DNA from 4 places in the Bradyrhizobium pachyrhizi genome. Region 2 is predicted to be linked to each of the others. Evidence: riboswitches for the same ligand, from Rfam matches in the RefSeq annotation. Region 2 holds a riboswitch; each other region holds the start of a gene.
The links. Region 2 has a riboswitch for cobalamin ahead of QA639_RS05030 (TonB-dependent receptor). Riboswitches for the same ligand answer to the same signal wherever they lie in the genome.
Positions count from the first base shown of each region.

Region 1: another riboswitch for cobalamin. It lies ahead of metE (5-methyltetrahydropteroyltriglutamate--homocysteine S-methyltransferase); the one in region 2 lies ahead of QA639_RS05030 (TonB-dependent receptor).
Region 3: another riboswitch for cobalamin. It lies ahead of QA639_RS03285 (TonB-dependent receptor); the one in region 2 lies ahead of QA639_RS05030 (TonB-dependent receptor).
Region 4: another riboswitch for cobalamin. It lies ahead of QA639_RS16910 (DUF1636 family protein); the one in region 2 lies ahead of QA639_RS05030 (TonB-dependent receptor).

Region 1 is NZ_CP121667.1:7,333,596-7,337,805, forward strand. Features, by position in the region: gene QA639_RS34595 (hypothetical protein) at 501-776, opposite strand; gene QA639_RS34600 (glycoside hydrolase family 12 protein) at 964-1,761, shown strand; cobalamin riboswitch at 2,305-2,524, shown strand; gene metE (5-methyltetrahydropteroyltriglutamate--homocysteine S-methyltransferase) at 2,633-4,210, shown strand, end outside.
Region 2 is NZ_CP121667.1:1,126,306-1,130,515, reverse strand. Features, by position in the region: gene QA639_RS05030 (TonB-dependent receptor) at 1-1,884, opposite strand, end outside; cobalamin riboswitch at 1,991-2,185, opposite strand; gene QA639_RS05025 (CobW family GTP-binding protein) at 2,412-3,341, opposite strand; gene QA639_RS05020 (amidohydrolase family protein) at 3,343-4,210, opposite strand, start outside.
Region 3 is NZ_CP121667.1:740,099-744,308, reverse strand. Features, by position in the region: gene QA639_RS03295 (ABC transporter ATP-binding protein) at 70-843, opposite strand; gene QA639_RS03290 (FecCD family ABC transporter permease) at 840-1,883, opposite strand; cobalamin riboswitch at 1,996-2,193, shown strand; gene QA639_RS03285 (TonB-dependent receptor) at 2,357-4,210, shown strand, end outside.
Region 4 is NZ_CP121667.1:3,698,270-3,702,479, forward strand. Features, by position in the region: gene QA639_RS16900 (cobyric acid synthase) at 1-1,367, opposite strand, end outside; gene cobO (cob(I)yrinic acid a,c-diamide adenosyltransferase) at 1,379-2,032, opposite strand; cobalamin riboswitch at 2,069-2,278, shown strand; gene QA639_RS16910 (DUF1636 family protein) at 2,373-2,747, shown strand; gene cobW (cobalamin biosynthesis protein CobW) at 2,744-3,778, shown strand; gene cobN (cobaltochelatase subunit CobN) at 3,778-4,210, shown strand, end outside.

The DNA of each region.
Region 1 (4,210 bases), 2.6 Mb from region 2:
GGAGGACGTGCGGCAGCAACGACCGCCAACGTGCGCGAAGTCGAAGATTCGAAGGCACAGCCTCTAGCGCGCATCGCGCGCAGCGCCTTTCAGGCACTCTGGCTCAGGGATGAGATGAAATGGACATATGCGCCGAGACTGGACGCACAGTCCTGGCCGCGACCTCTGATTGGCCCCTGCACGCCATTGCGGCTTCGCGCGTATTGGCGGATGCTGGACCGGCAAGCGGCACGAAATGCGACGAGAATAGGATTAAGCCCAAGATCGCTAACTTGTCCGAAATCGATCCGAAGCGCGTAGCAGTCTTCTCTACCGGCGGGATGCGACAAGACAGCGATATCGTGTTCGCCGATCTCCCCAAACTTCTCGCGCACCAAGACCGAGCGCCGCGATGGCTTCGGTTCACGCGGACCTGCCCCGGCCCTCCGCCTGGAACGTGAGGCAATCCGCGAGACTGGTACGGAGTTTCGACATCAAGAACGTAAAGAACGCGAATGCGTCTATTCTTCAATGTAAGGCGGCCAAACGATCGCCGGCATATGCAAAATCCAACCGAAAATGTTCATTTTTACAAATCCTGCCTCAAAGTCCCCGCGGGGCTTTCCAGCTGACTGGAATCCAACGCGTGACTTGGTAGGCGCATCGATAGTCTTCCCCGGCTCGTCGCCCGGAGAAACGAACGCAATGTCAAGCCCGCCCGCGTCAACTGGATGCTCACAACCGAGAAGGCGCGCGTAAAAATGGCGTGCGCCGTCCAAACCCTTCAGCCAAATCAAGTCAATTTCAACGATTCAACTGCTCAGTGCCGCGGTTCTAGTCAGCTTCTCGAAAGCTAACCTGCCTACATTCGACCTTGGTCTGTAGACGCAAATGCCGGCGATGACTGAGCTTGGTCGCGAACCCAGGTAGGCGATGAGCCGATCGGCAAGAGGCTTTGTCGCTTATAAGAGCAAGGAGAGCCCCATGGAATCCAATCGGATAAACGGTGCCGGCTCGCGCGGGCCGGAATTTTGGGACGTCAGCACACAGGAGAATCATGACTTATTTAGCCAGACTGTGAATGAAATCAGGTCATCGTCCGCCGCGCCTGTAGCGGCAAAGCCTCCGATTTGGAGTTCGAGCGCTCCGTACGGGAACTTCTCGCGCAACGGGTATTCCTGGAACAACGATGTATGGGGCGCTGGCGCTGGGCATCAAACGATTTCGGTGCGTGACTCGAACCAGTGGAGCGTATGGTCGAACCAGCCGAATACGAAAGGCATCAAGAGCTATCCGCACGAGTCCTTCAATATCGGGAAACCGCTCAGTTCAATCAACACTCTGAGCTCGAACTTCAATCAGGAGGTTCCTGCTGGTGGCGCTTGGGACGCCGCCTACGATATCTGGGGCAACTCAAACCAGCAGGAGATCATGCTCTGGACAAACTACACCGGAAACTCGGACGGTAGCGGCAACGTAAAGCCGATTTCATATCACTATGCCCCTTCCGGGGCAGCGATCCCGGTTTACCGCAATATCAATGCAGGCGGGGCGACTTGGAACGTGTTTGAGGGCTTCAATGGTCACAAGGTCATCTCACTCCTGTGCACTTCGAAGACCAACAGCGGGACAGTAGACATCAAGAGTATCCTGCAGTGGATCAAGTCGACGGGCTATTTTGGCGACATAAACGTCGGTAGCGTCCAATACGGAGTCGAGATCACCTCCTCTCCTGGGGGAATGAACTTCAATTTCAACAACTGGACCGTGACCTCGAAGTGAAGATCCGCGTGCCGGAGATGATCTGAAGGGCACCAGCCGCAAACGGTTCGAACGCCTTGTTATGGAACATAAGCCTGCCTGGATACTCCGCCTCTGGGTCGACAGCGTATCCGAGCGCTTCGAGCCGAATTTTAGTTCCGCTCGGAATGAGCTGGTCCGGCTTTCATACTGAGGCGTGGGAAGGCCGCCAGCACCGGCGGGCGCTCCATCACTGCTTCCGACATCGGCAGGATAGGGCCCTCTCGCCCGCAAGACGCCCTTCTGCACGGCCGCCGAGTTTGAGGCCATCGGTTGCGCGACGGTCATTGGCCAGTGTCCGCGTTGGGGGTGCCAGCAGGGTGCAACAGACTTTATGCCGCTATTTCACGTGATGGCGACGCGCACGAGATTGTCGAAAGCATGCAGAAGCGCGCAGAACTCTATGCGATCGTTGGGTTTGCACCACTACAAGTCACTCTATTCTTCGGTTGTACCGAGCATCATTCCCGTTGGGATGCCGCAACAACCATAGTTTCTGAGGGTTGACGCACTCCCTCCGTTGCAGGTAATCGAAACCGTTGAGGTTCTCCAGATCACGATTGACCTGGAGCTAAGAGGGAAGCCGGTGCGCAGGTTCTTCGGAACGAAGCAATGCCGGCGCTGCCCCCGCAACTGTAAGCGGCGAGCCATCGTCCATTTCAGCCACTGAAGCGCAAGCTTCGGGAAGGCCGGACGATAGCTAGGACCCGCGAGCCAGGAGACCTGCCTCGGCAACATTAACGTCCACGGGCGGGGTGTCCCGGTGGTGCGGTTGCGACCCGTTTGCGCTCAACGCGCCTTGCGGAGTCCAGACGTGTCACCACGGCCTTTGCCCCCATTTGGGGTTAAGCCAATGTCCTCTACATCTATCTCCTCACTTGCGGTCGCAACTCTTGGTACGGCGCGCATCGGTCCACGCCGCGAGCTCAAGCTTGCGCTCGAAAGCTTCTGGTCCGGCACATCGGACGAGAAGGCATTGATCGAAGCCGGGATCGGATTGCGCACCGCCAACTGGGCGCGGCAGAAAAAGCTCGGTGTCTCGGTGATCCCGTCGAACGATTTCTCGTTCTACGACCAGGTGCTCGACACCTCGGTGATGGTTGGAGCGATTGCCCCGATCTATGGCTGGACCAGCGGCTCGATACCGCTTGCGACCTATTTTGCAATGGCGCGTGGCACCCAGGGTGATGTCCAAGGCGACCCGCACGATGCGTCCCGCGGCAACGCCCATCATGGCCAAAGCGTGCCGGCGCAAGAAATGACCAAGTGGTTCGACACCAACTATCACTATATGGTTCCGGAACTTGCGAAGGATCAGCAATTCCGTCTCGTCTCGCGCAAGCCGATCGAGGAATATGAGGAAGCCAAGGCGCTGGGCTACCAGACCCGACCTGTGCTGGTCGGTCCCGTCACCTTCCTCAAGCTCGCCAAGAGCAAGGATGCCGGCTTCGAGCCGCTGTCGCTGCTGGACCGACTGCTGCCGGTCTATGCCGAGGTGCTGCGGGAGCTTGCCAGAAGCGGCGCGGAATGGGTTCAAATTGACGAGCCCTGTCTGGTGCTGGATCTCGACGAGGCAGCTCATGACGCGCTGCGGCGTGCCTACGCCGAAATCGCCAGGGCTGTGCCGCAGATCAAGATCATGCTGACGAGCTATTTCGGCGGCCTCGGCCAGAACCGCGACACGGCGTTCGCGCTTCCCGTGGCCGGTTTGCATTTCGACCTGGTGCGCGCGCCCGAGCAGCTCGACGACCTCGCTCGCCTGCCCACCGACCGCGTCGTCTCGCTCGGTGTGCTGGACGGCCGCAACATCTGGCGTGCCGATCTGAGCAGAATTCTCGACCGGCTTGAGCCAGTCGTCGCAAAGCTCGGCAACGACCGCGTGCAGATCGCGCCCTCGTGCTCGCTGCTGCATGTACCGATCGATCTCGCGCTGGAAGTCAAGCTCGACGCCGAGGTGAAGAGTTGGCTGGCCTTCTCCGTGCAGAAGATCGAAGAGCTGGCCGCGCTCGGCAGGTCGCTCGCAAGCGGGCGCAGGTCGATCGCAAAGGACTTGAAGGCATCCGACGCCGCCGCGTTAGCGCGCAAGACCTCGCCGCGCATTCACGACGCGAAGGTGGCAAGCCGTATTGCCGGGATCGACGAGGCAGTGCGCCGGCGCGCCAGTCGGTTCGAGAAACGAGCCGCAGTGCAGCATGCGCGCTTCAACCTGCCAGCTTTCCCCACGACAACAATCGGCTCCTTCCCGCAGACCCAGGAAATCAGGAAGGCGCGCGCCTCGCACGCCAAGGGAGACCTGAGTGATACCGCCTACAAGACTTTCCTGCAAAACCAGACGGCACGCACCGTGCGCTGGCAGGAAAGCATCGGCCTCGACGTCCTCGTCCATGGCGAGTTCGAGCGCAACGACATGGTGCAGTACTTCGGTGAGCAG
Region 2 (4,210 bases):
CCAGCCGTCGTTCAGCGCGAGCCCGATCGATCCTTCGACCCCGCGGGATGATTGCTGGCCGATCTGCAATGCCAGGCCGCCGGTGGGGTTGCCGGGATCGGGAATCGTGAGCCCGGTCTTGACGATCTCGTAGGCAGCCAGCGTCCACTCGCCGCGACCGCCCCAGAACGACTGCTTGACCCCGATCTCGGTCTGCTTGCCGGTCGCAAGCTGGAACGTTTTCTGCGTGGTCGACAGTGAGATCAAATTGCTGACCGGATCGACGCCGACCGCGTACTGGCCATAGAATGCGAGGTTCTTGATCGGCTCGTAGACGAGGCCAGCGCGCCAGCTCGTGCCTGATAGCGTCGTCTCGAAACTGTTTGCCGGCGCCTTGTAGTCGGTGCGGTCCACCTCGGGGCGATCATACCTGACCCCGGTGACGAGCGACAATTGATCGGTCAGCGAGAGACGATCCTCGGCGAACAGCGCGTATTGATTGACGATCGCATTGAAGCCCGGCGTGGTCGCCGGCGTCGTCGCGAAGAACGACCCGGGATCGAACACATAAGGATTGACCGACGACGCGCCGCCATAGGGCGAGTTATTGGTGTGGGTGAAGTCGATCCGGTTGACGTCGAAGCCGGCGACAAACTGGTTCGCAAGTCCAAACACGTGACCGCTGAAGGTCGCATCCATCCGATTGCCGAGCTGCTTCTGGTCGTGGAGGATTTCGATATAGCTCGTCCGATCGATCAGCTGGGTCTTCGGATTCCAGGTGTAGTTCTCGATGTCGCGCCAGTGCCGCTCGCTGGTCAGGTAATACAGCGTGTTGTTGACCTTGACGCCGTCGGCGACGTCCCACTCGGTCTTGAACCGGGTCCAGCTGTCCTGATAGCGGATCGCGCTGTCCAATGCATTGTAGTTCTTGAAGCGCAGCGCGTCCTGGATCGAGCCGTTGATCAGCGGCGTGCCGAAATAGCGCGACGGACTGCGGTCGCCGTAGTCCTCCGACAGCGTGAAGGCGAGATTGTCCGACGCCTGCACCCGCACGGCAGCGGAGACTACCGCGTTCGAGGTCTTGTCGCGATCGACCCAGCCGTCCGACATGTTGCCGGTAGCGTTGATGCGGTACGACACATTGGGATCGATCGGACCGGTGCTGTCCACGGACAGCCGCCGCGTCATGTTGCTGTCGAGCGAGACCTCGGCCTCATTATAGGGCGTATTGAGCGGTTTCTTCGGGATCACGTTGATGACGCCACCGATGGCGCCTTCGCCGTACAGCACCGAGGCGGGGCCGCGCAGCACTTCGATGCGTTGCGTCGACCAGGTGTCATAGGGGAATGTCAGGGTGCCGGAGCCGATATAGAAGCGCGTGCCGTCATACAACGTCATCACCGAGTTGCTGCCGGCAAAGCCGCGGGTGCTGAACGACAGGCCGCCATTGCCAGGCGCCGGCGTCGCGACGAACCCGGCCGCGTCCTGGGTGACGGCATCGAGCACATTGTGCTGGCCGCGTTCGGCGATGGTCTGCGCCGTGATGATCTCGACGCTGGCCGGCGTCTGCAGCGGCGTCAGATTGAGACGACTGCCGGTGCCGCCCTGCGTGGTGGCATTGAGCGTCGGCGATGCCGATCCCGATGCGCCCGACGCTGCGACGCGCGGCGCGTTGCCGGCTGTTGCGATCGTCGCGGGCCTCGGCCGTGGCCGCGCCGCAGCGGCCATGTCACGGCTGCGCGCCGCAGGCTTCGGCTTGGCGGTCACCGAGGGCGCGACCTCGATCGGATCGAGCCTGGTTGGTGGCGGCGTTTGTGCCGAGCCTTCGGCCGGCAACAACAGCGATGACAGGGAGCAGACGAGACCGAGGCGCCATTTGCGCGCAACGGGAAAGGACGGAGACATGAAACGACTCGCGGTAACGTGGCACGTCACCGCGAACGCGGACTGGCGCATTGCCCAAAAGGCAGTGCTCCGATCCCACCAGGACGCCCCCGCCCGATGTGCTCGCGTGTGACCACGACTGACGGCAGGTCTCCTGGCTCACGGGTCATCGCCTGTCGACGCCTTCCCGGGCCGATGGCCCAGTGGCAAATTGACGAAAGGCTCGCCGTTTACAGTTGCGGGGACAGCTGCGGCATTGGGGTTACCCTCGCACCGCATTCCCTTTTGATCCCCGAAGGGAACCGTCGGCAAAAACGATAGGTGGTGCCGGCAAGGCTGTCAATTCGATGCGATTGTCGCACACATGCTTTGCGGGATGGAGCTGCGGCGATGACACAGCGGCATCCGCGGATGACGCGGAGATGTAATCCCGTCATCGTGAGGAGCCGCGAAGCGGCGTCTCGAAGGATGCATGGCCACAGCTGGGCCGTCCATCCTTCGAGGCTCGCTCTGCTCGTGCCTCAGGATGACGGAAACATAAGCTCACATCACTCGATGTCGACACATCCCTGCATGATCACATCGATCTCGGTGCGCGACAGAGCACCCATCTCGGCGATAAACACGATGCGCGTGCGCGGCACGCCGGGCGACGGCACGCCGCCCGCACCCAAGGTCGCGCGGCCGCCGGCGAGTTGAAACACCGTCAGCCGCCCGGGCTGTTCCACCGTCTCGAACAATCCCTTCGCCCGCGCCAGCTTCGGCGCCAGTCTGCCGATCGCCTGCTGCAAGCGCGGCAGCACGACGGGCCGCTCCGAGGTCCAGCTCAGCGTCTCGAAGCGATCCGACGACGGCCGTCGCGGCGCGGTCTCGCGCGGCGCCGACACATGATCGAGGTCCGCCGGGAACAGTAGCGCGGCCGGCACCTCGCCATGCAAGGCATCAACCACCACGGCCGCCGGACGCACCGCGCGCACGGCGTCGCGGATCGCGGCGCACGCGGCGGCGTCGGCCAGATCGACCTTGCTCAGCGCCACCACATCCGCCGCCCGGAGCTGCGAGCGCAGCAGAGCATCGTTCAGCACCGCCGCAGGCTGCGCCGCGTCGACCACGCACAGCACCGTCTCCAGCGGCGCCTCCTTCCAGATCACGGGATCCATCAGGTTGCGCACGATGTCGGCGGGATCGGCGATCCCGCTGGTCTCGATCACGATGAATTCGGGACGCGGATCACGCCGCAACAGCGTGGCGAGCGTGCGCAGCAGGTCGCCCTCCAGCGTGCAGCAGATGCAGCCATTGCTCAGGCTGACCACGCCGTCGCTAGCGCCCGCGATCAGCTCGGCGTCAATATTGATCGCACCGAAATCGTTGACCACGGCGGCGATGCGCCGCCCTTGCGCATGCGCCAGCAGATGGTTGACGATCGTGGTCTTGCCCGCCCCGAGGAAGCCCGCGACCAGCAGGATCGGGACCGGCACCTCAGCCCCCCGTGACGGGGCGGCGCACCGGCCGGCCGGGACGCGCCGCGACATCGAGCACACCATCGCTGATCAGCGGCTGGCCGCTGACCACGAGATGCCGCACGCCCTCCGCCGGACGATTCATCGCGGAAAAGGTCGCGCGATCGCTCAGCGTCTCGTAGTCGAACACCACGACATCTGCGTCGGCGCCGACCTGCAGCCGGCCCTTGGCCCGCATCGCGGGCGTGCTCGCCGACAGGATCTCGGCCGGGATCAGCGCGCATTTGCGGATGCCTTCGAGCAGCGACACTTTCTTGCGTTCGCGCACCCATTCGCGGATGAAGCGGGTGAAGCAGCCGGCCGAGCGCGGATGCGAGGTAGCATCGTCGGGCAGCGGCCAGGCGTCGCCGCTGTAGGGACGGCCGTCCGACAGCGTCCACGGCATCGCGTCGGAGGCGATCGCGCCGCCCGGATACAGCACCGCCATGTCGAGCAGATCGCGATGATGCGCGTTGTTCTCGATGTCGAGCACGTGCCACAGCACCAAGGTCGAGGGCTCTTCGGCCTGTGCCGCCAGCAGCTCCTCGCGGCTGCCGAAACGGTGACCGTCGGTCACGCGCTGTACCGAATCGTAACCGAGGCCGTTACGCTCTTCGAATTTCGGATCGCTGAAGAAGGTCGCCGCCAGCACGGTCGAGCCGGTGCCGTAGGGATAGGCCTCCACCGTGATCGGCAGGCCTTGCGCCTGCGCTTTCGCGATCAGCGCAACACAGCGTTCGATATCCGTCTTGCTCGATGAGTTGAAGTGGCAGATGTGCATATGCGCGCCGGTGGCGCCGGCATAGCCGATCAGGCGGATATAGGCCTCAGCCGCGCTCTCGGGATCG
Region 3 (4,210 bases), 390 kb from region 2:
GCGAAAACAGCGCCCCCTCCCCCGCAAGCGGGAGAGGTGAACTGAACTCGTGGAGACGCCGCATCCTCATCACACGTCCGCCCACGGCACGATGACCGCCTCGCGCTGAAATTCGGCGCGATAGGCGCTGACCCGGAACACGCTGGCGAGGACCGCCTCCGACAATGCGTCGACAGGCGCGCCCTGCGCGGCCAGCCGTCCCTCCGACAGCACCAGAACATGATCGGCGAAGCGCGCGGCGAGTCCCAGGTCATGCGTCACCACGATCACCAGCACACCGGTATCGGCGACGTTGCGCAGCTTCTGCATCACGTCGATCTGGTGGCGCGGATCGAGCGAGGCGGTCGGCTCGTCGGCGAGGATCACCGGCGCCTCCACCGCGAGCACCCGGGCCAGCGCGACGCGGCTGCGTTCGCCGCCGGAGAGTTCGGTGACGCGGCGATCGCTGAATTCAGTGACGTCGACCGCCTGCATCGCGCGCAGCACCGCCTCCATATCCGTCTGCGACAGCCGCGCCGGATCGGTCGCGCCGTGCGGATAGCGGCCGAGCGCGACGATATCGCGCGCCGGCAGCGGCCAGTGCACCATGTGCCCCTGCGGCAGATAGGCGAAACGTTTCGCGCGCTCGCGCAGCGGCAGCGAGGCCAGCGCATCGCCGCCGATCCGGATCTCGCCGCCCGACGGAATCAGCCCGGCCAGCGCGCGCAGCAGCGTGGTCTTGCCAGCGCCGTTCGGCCCGATCAGCGCGACGAGATGGCCCGATGGCAGCGACAGCGAGACATCGTGCAGCACCTCGCGGCTGCCGAGCGAAGCATTGAGCGCGGTAGCGGAGAGCAGCGTCATGCCACGCCTCCGCCGAGCGCGCGGCGTTCGCGCATGATCAGATAGAGGAAGAACGGCACGCCGATGATCGAGGTCAGCACGCCGACCTTGATGTCCGAGGTCGAAGGGATGATGCGCACCGCGATGTCGGCGGCGAGCAGCAACGCCGAGCCGGTGAGCGCGCTCGGCACCAAGAGCCGCGCCGGATCGTGACCGATCACGGGACGCATCAGATGCGGCGCAACGAGGCCGATGAAACCGATCGTGCCTGTCACGGCAACTGCGCCGCCGACGCCGAGCGCCACGCCCGTGATCACGAAAAGCCGCAACCGCCCGACATCGACGCCGAGGCTCTGCGCCGCCTCCTCGCCGAGCGTCAGCGCGCGGAACGCGCTCGCCTGGCTGAGCAGGATGGCGGCGCCTGCGACGATGAAGGGCAGCGCCAGCGCGACGTGCTGGAAGCTCCGGTCTTCCAGCGAGCCGAGCAGCCAGAACGCGATCTCCAGCACCACGAAGGGATTGCTGGAGAGGTTCATCACCAGCGCCGTCGCCGCTCCCGCAAAGCTCGAGATCGCGAGCCCGGCGAGGATCAGGATCAGCAGTCCGGCGTTGCGGCCGGCGATCGCAAGCAGCGCGAACACCGAGCCGAACGCGGCGATGATCGCCACCACCGGCAGCGCGTAGGAACGCACATCGGCGAGGCCCAGCGCGATCACCAGCACCGCGCCGAAGGCGGCCGATTGCGGCGCGCCGAACAGTGACGGCGAGGCTAGCGGATTGCGCAGCAGCCCTTGCAGCGACGCACCCGACAGCCCGAGAATACCGCCGATCGCGAATGCCAGGATGGTGCGCGGCAGGCGGATCTCGCGCACGATCACCTGCGCCACATCGCTGCCGCCGCCGAACAGCGCCTCGATCACCGCGAGCGGCGACAGCCGCACCGGCCCGATGCCGAGCGAGAGCACGCACAGCAGGGCCACGAGCGCGAGCAGCGCCGCGGTGGCGCCCCACCGGCGCCGCGCCGCGACCTCGGCCGCCAAGGCAAAATCCTGCACGCTCATTGGATCCATGGTCTTACAGCGATCGCCGTGGCAGACAAGCGACACTCGGCAAAAACCGTGGCCGCCCGGCCATTGCCCGACTTCCGCCGGATTGACTTTGCTACCCGGCCGAACCCTAGATGAACATGACGGTTCTTTCGTGAGATGAAAAGGGAATGCGGTACGGGGAAACTTCCCCAACGCCGCGGCTGCCCCCGCAACTGTATGCGGTGAATCCTTCGTCACAGGCCACTGGGAATCTCGGTCCCGGGAAGGCGATGAAGGGTAACGACCCGCGAGCCAGGAGACCTGCCGTCAGCCGTGATCACACGCGATGCTGCCGGTCGGGGAGTACAGGCATGAGCTTCACCTGATGCTGTGAGCACGATGGTGAGACTGGTTCGCGGTGACGTGCCACTGACGTTACCGAGACCTCGCTTATGTTCTCCTTCCCTTTCCATCGGCGACACCGCGCGCTTCTGCTCGCGTCGACGATGATCGCGCCGGCAATCCTTTTCTCCGCCGCGCGGGCGCAGCAGGCACCCGCTCCCGATCAGCTGCCGGCGATCGAAGTCACCAAGCCGCGCGACCAGAACGTCACGCGCGCCAGGCCGGCCGCTGACGAAGCGCCGGCGCCGCGACGCCCGGCGCCGGGCACCTCGCAAGGCAACGACACAGGCAGCGGATCGGGCACGACAGCGACCGGCGCGGCCACCGGAACGGATGGCACCGGCGGCGGCCGCCAGTTCGCCGGCATTGTCGGCTCCTCCTCGGCCGTGATCACCGCCGACGACATCGCCCATTCGCCGGTGCAGTCGTTGCCCGAGATCCTCGCGCAGGTGCCAGGCGTGCAGCTGCAAACGCCCTATGGCGGACCGAACGGCGCCAAGACCTCGGTCGACCTGCGCGGCTTCGGCGCCTTCGCGACCGACAACACGCTGTTCCTGCTCAACGGCCGCCGCCTCAACGACGTCGACAAGGCCGGCTTCGACCTCACCACGATCCCGCTCGATTCGATCGAGCGCATCGAGATCACGCGCGGCAACAGCGGCGCGGTGCTCTACGGCGACAACGCGGTGGGCGGCGTCGTCAACATCATTACCAAGACCGGCGTCGGCGGCCCGCCGACGACGATGCGCGCCGAGGCCGGATTTGGCTCGTTCAACACCCGCATGGCCGCGGTCTCCGCGGCGCTCAACTCCGGACCGTGGTCCACCTCGTTCTACGGCAACGGCATCAAGTCCGACGGCTACCGCGTCAACAATGCGCTCGACCAGCGCAACGCCGTCGGCAACATCAACTACACGACGCCTGATCTCACCGCCTTCCTGACCGTCACCGGCAGCGACCAGAAGCTCGGCCTGCCCGGCGGACGGCTGGTCGATCCGTCGATCGGCGTCAATGAGCTGCTCACCGACCGCCGCGGCGCCGCGACGCCCTTCGACTATGCCAACCAGCAGACCGCCAGCGTCACCGCCGGCTTCACCAGGTCGCTGATGAACGGCGTCGACCTCATCGTCGACGGCGGCTGGCGGCAGCGCGAGACGCAGAGCGGCTTCTTCGGCAGGGTGCCGACCATCAGCTTCGCCTCGACCTACAATGACGCCGCGCTGCAGACCTGGTCTCTGACACCGCGGCTCAGCGTCAAGAACGTGATGCTGGGGATGCCGTCGACGATCCTGACCGGCATCGACTATTACGATTCGACCTTCCGTGAGGCGCGCGGCGCCTATCAGGGCGTCGATCCCTTCCATATCTACAATATCGAGCAGCGGTCCGTGGCCGGCTACTGGCAACATGCGCTGGGCCTGTTGCCGACGACCGACTTCTCCTACGGCGCGCGGGTCCAGAACACCAGCATCTCGGCGCGCGATCGCTACGACCCGAATGCGCCGTTCGCGTTCGATGCGCAGGCAGCGCCGCTCGACAGCAACGAGACGCAATACGCGCTGCATGTCGGCGTCGAGCATCGCCTGACCGACACCTTCTCCGTGTTCGGCCGCGCGGCCCGCGCGTTCCGCACGCCTGATGTCGACGAGCGCGTTGCATCAGGGCCGTCATTCGACCCGCTGACCTTCGCCCCGATCCCGCAGACCTTCCAGCTCAAGACCCAGACCTCGCAGGACGTCGAGGGCGGCTTCCGCGTCAGGACCAATCGCTTCCAGGTCCAGACCAGCGTCTATCTGATGGATCTCGACAACGAGATCCATTTCAACCCGGTGCTGTTCTACAACACCAACCTCGACCCCACCCGCCGCTACGGCAGCGAGACCAGCGCCTCGCTGAGGGTCAGCGACAGCGTGACCCTGCGCGGCGGCATGGCGATCACCCGCGCCGTCTTCCGCGAA
Region 4 (4,210 bases), 2.6 Mb from region 2:
CTGGCGCCGTAGGGCTGATCAGCCGCCGCGATGTCGAGTTGCGCGAGGAAGGCCTTGCGAAATTCGTCCGAGGCGAACAGTCCGTGCAGATAGCTGCCGTGAACGCGCCCGTCACTCGAAATGGCGCCTTCCGGCGCGCCATCAAGCGATGCAAAAGGACGCACGCGATCCGGGCCGTCGGTGCGGCCGATATGGATCTCGTAGGCGCTGATCGGCTGGCTGGTCGCTTCATGCACTGCGCTGACGCGCGTCAGTGTCTTCTGTTCGGTCATGGTGGTCGTGACATCGAGCAGCCCAAGGCCGCGCGTTTCACCGGCGGGACCCTCGATCCCATCGGGGTCGGCGACGCTCTGTCCGAGCATCTGGTAGCCGCCGCACAGGCCGAGGACATGGCCGCCGCGGCGACGATGAGCGAGGAGATCGATGTCCCAGCCCTGCGCGCGCAGGAAGGCGAGATCGCCGCGGGTCGATTTCGAGCCGGGCAGGATGACGAGCTTCGCATCACCCGGGACGGCTTCGCCCGGACGCACCATCATGAGATCGACGCCGGGCTCGAGCTTCAGCGGATCGAGGTCGTCGAAATTGGCGATCCGCGGCAGCGCAAGGAACGCGATCTTGCACTGGCCCGGCTTGCGCGACTCGCCGAGCCCGAGCGCATCTTCAGCCGGAAGTTCGCCGGCGCGGACGAACCAGGGCAGCACGCCAAACCCGCGCCAGGCGGTGCGCTCTTCGATCAGGCGGTAGCCGTCGTCGAACAATGTCGGATCGCCGCGGAATTTGTTGATGACAAAGCCCTGGATCATCGCGGCATCATCAGGATCGATCACCGCCTTGATGCCGACCAGCTGCGCGATCACGCCGCCGCGGTCGATGTCGCCGACCAGCACCACGGGCACGTCGGCCCGGCGTGCAAACCCCATATTGGCGATATCGGACTTGCGTAAGTTGACCTCGGCGGGGCTGCCGGCGCCCTCGACCAGCACCAGATCGGCGCGCTGCTTCAGGCGCGCAAAACTCCCCAGCACCGCGGCCATCAGCGATGGTTTCATGGCGGCATATTCGCGCGCGCGTGCGGTGGCGATCCGTTTGCCGTGCACGATGATCTGGGCGCCGACATCGGTTTCGGGCTTGAGCAGCACCGGGTTCATGTCGGTGTGCGGCTCGACGCCCGCGGCGAGGGCCTGCAAGGCCTGCGCGCGGCCGATCTCGCCGCCGTCGACGGTCACGGCGGCGTTGTTCGACATGTTCTGCGGCTTGAACGGCAGCACGCGCAGGCCGCGTCGTCGCGCGGCGCGCGCGAGGCCGGCGACGATGAGCGATTTGCCCACGTCCGAGCCGGCTCCCTGGATCATCAATGCGCGCGCCATCGTGATGTCCGTCAGAACTCGACGCCCGGCTGGGCCTTGATGCCTGAGCGGAACGGATGCTTCACCAGCGTCATCTCGGTGACGAGGTCGGCAATCTCGATCAATTCATCCTTGGCATTGCGCCCGGTGAGCACGACATGGGTCATCGGCGGCTTCGACGTGGTCAGAAAGTCGACGACATCTGATATCGCGAGGTACTCGTAGCGTAGCGCGATGTTGATCTCGTCGAGCACGACCATGCGCAGGCTCGGGTCTGCGATCAGCTGCTTGGCCTTTTCCCAGCCGGCTTGCGCTGCCGCGATGTCGCGGGCGCGATCCTGCGTCTCCCAGGTAAAGCCTTCGCCCATGGCGTGAAATTGACAGAGATCGCCGAAATGCCCGGTGAGCAGGCGGCGTTCGCCGGTATCCCAGGCGCCCTTGATGAACTGCACCACGGCGCAGGGAAAGCCGTGCGCCACACAGCGCACGATCATGCCGAACGCGGAGGACGATTTTCCTTTGCCGGCGCCGGTATGAACGATGATCAGGCCCTTTTCACCGCTCTTGGTCGCCATGATGCGGTCGCGGGCGGCCTTTTTTTTCGCCATCTTGTCCGCGTGGCGCGTGTCCAGCGAAAGATCGGTGCCGACGGTGCCGTCTTCAGCGTCGTTTCCATCTGAAATCATCACGTTCCTTCGGCTTGACAAGTGCGAGGCTTGGACGAATGGTGGTCCCGCGTTGGTTCCTGTCCTACGACAGGCGAAGAGGGAATGCGATAGGGCTCCGCTAAATCGGGCCCGAAGCGCAGCCGCCCCCGCAACCGTGACCGGAGAGATGCCCAAGCCACTGATTCCATGGAGTCGGGAAGGTGGGCATCGAAGGGTAAAACCTGCTCCGCAAGCCGGGAGACCTGCCAACGCAGCATGTTGTGAAACCGGCGGACGGGGTGTTCCGCGACGGGGAACGAACCTGTCCAAAATCGGTTCGTGTGCCTCATCGCTTCCCGCTGTCAATCCAGGAAGGGCGATGAGCGTTACACTTCATGTCTGCATCACCTGCCGCGCCGGCCAGACGCCGGCGGAAGGTGAGCTCGCGCCCGGTGCACGCCTGCATGCCGCGCTTGTCGAGGCCGGCGTGCCCGATGACGTCAATCTGGTTCCCGTCGCATGCCTGTCGGCCTGCAGCCAAGGGTGCTCAGTCGCGCTCAGCGCGCCGGGGCGCTGGTCCTATGTCTACGGCCGACTGTCCGCCGATAATGCCGCGGATGTGATCGCCGGTGCCTCCGCGTATGCGGCGGCGCCCGACGGCATCGTGCCGTGGCGCAGCCGTCCGGAAATCTTCCGCAAGCAATCGCTCGCCCGCATTCCACCTCTTCCCGTCGTGCCGGAGGCCGCAGAATGAACACGCTCGCCAAAATTCCGGTCACGGTCGTGACCGGCTTTCTCGGCTCCGGCAAGACGACGCTGATCCAGCATCTGATCCGCAATGCTAACGGCAAGAAGCTCGCGGTGCTGGTCAACGAATTCGGCAGCGAAGGCGTCGACGGCGACATCCTGAAGTCGTGCGCCGACGCCAATTGTCCGGCCGAGAATATCGTCGAGCTCGCCAATGGCTGCATCTGCTGCACCGTCGCCGATGATTTCATCCCGGCGATGGAGCAGTTGCTGGCGCGGAACGTGAAGCCCGATCACATCGTGATCGAGACCTCGGGGCTCGCCCTGCCGAAGCCGCTGCTGAAAGCGTTCGACTGGCCGGAGATTCGTTCGCGGATCACGGTCGACGGCGTGATCGCGCTCGCCGACGCCGAGGCCGTCGCCGCCGGCCGGTTTGCGCCTGATCCGGCCGCGGTGGATGCGCAGCGTGCGGCGGACGACAATCTCGACCACGAGACGCCGCTGTCGGAAGTGTTCGAGGATCAGATCGCATGTGCCGATATCGTGCTGCTGACCAAGGCCGATCTCGCCGGGGCGGAAGGGATCAAGGCGGCGAAAGAGGTGATCGCGGCCGAGATGCCGCGCGAGGTGCCGATGTTGCCCGTCGTCGACGGCACGATCGACGCACGCGTGATCCTCGGGCTCGAGGCGGCGGCGGAAAACGACCTCGCGGCGCGGCCGTCGCATCACGATGGCGAAGAGGAACACGAGCACGACGATTTCAATTCCGTCGTGATCGATCTTCCGGAAGTTTCGGATGTCGACGCGCTGGTCGCCTCGATCAAGGGGCTGGCGCGCGAGCAGAATGTGCTGCGCGCCAAGGGCTACATCGCGGTCGAGGGCAAGCCGATGCGGCTGCTGGTGCAATCGGTCGGCGAGCGGGTGCGGCATCAGTTCGACATGCCCTGGGGCGCCCGGGCGCGGCAGTCGAAGCTCGTCGTGATCGGCGAACATGCCGACATCGATGAAGCCGCGATCAGGGCACGGCTTGGTGTCTGATGCACGTCGTCTTCCGCGAGAGCCGCGGCCTTGAGGAGACCGCGACGCCAAGGGACCTCGGCCAGGATCCGGCCGATCTCGTGGTGTTGTCGTTTTCCGACAGCGATCTTGCTGCCTTCGCGGCCGGCTGGCGGCGCGGCCGCGCTGCGTTGCCGTCGCTGCGGCTCGCCAATCTCGCGGAGTTGCGCCATGCGCTGTCGGTCGATACCTACATCGAGCGGACGCTGTCGCACGCGCGCGGCATTCTGGTGCGGCTGATCGGCGGCGAGCCCTATTGGTCATACGGGTTGGCCGCGGTGCATCGGCTGGCGAAGGAGCGCGGCATCGCCCTGGTCGTGCTGCCGGCCGATGGCCGCGACGATCAGCGGCTGGATGAATTCTCGACCTTGCCGGTCTCGACGTTGCGCCGTCTGAAGGTGCTGTGCGACAAGG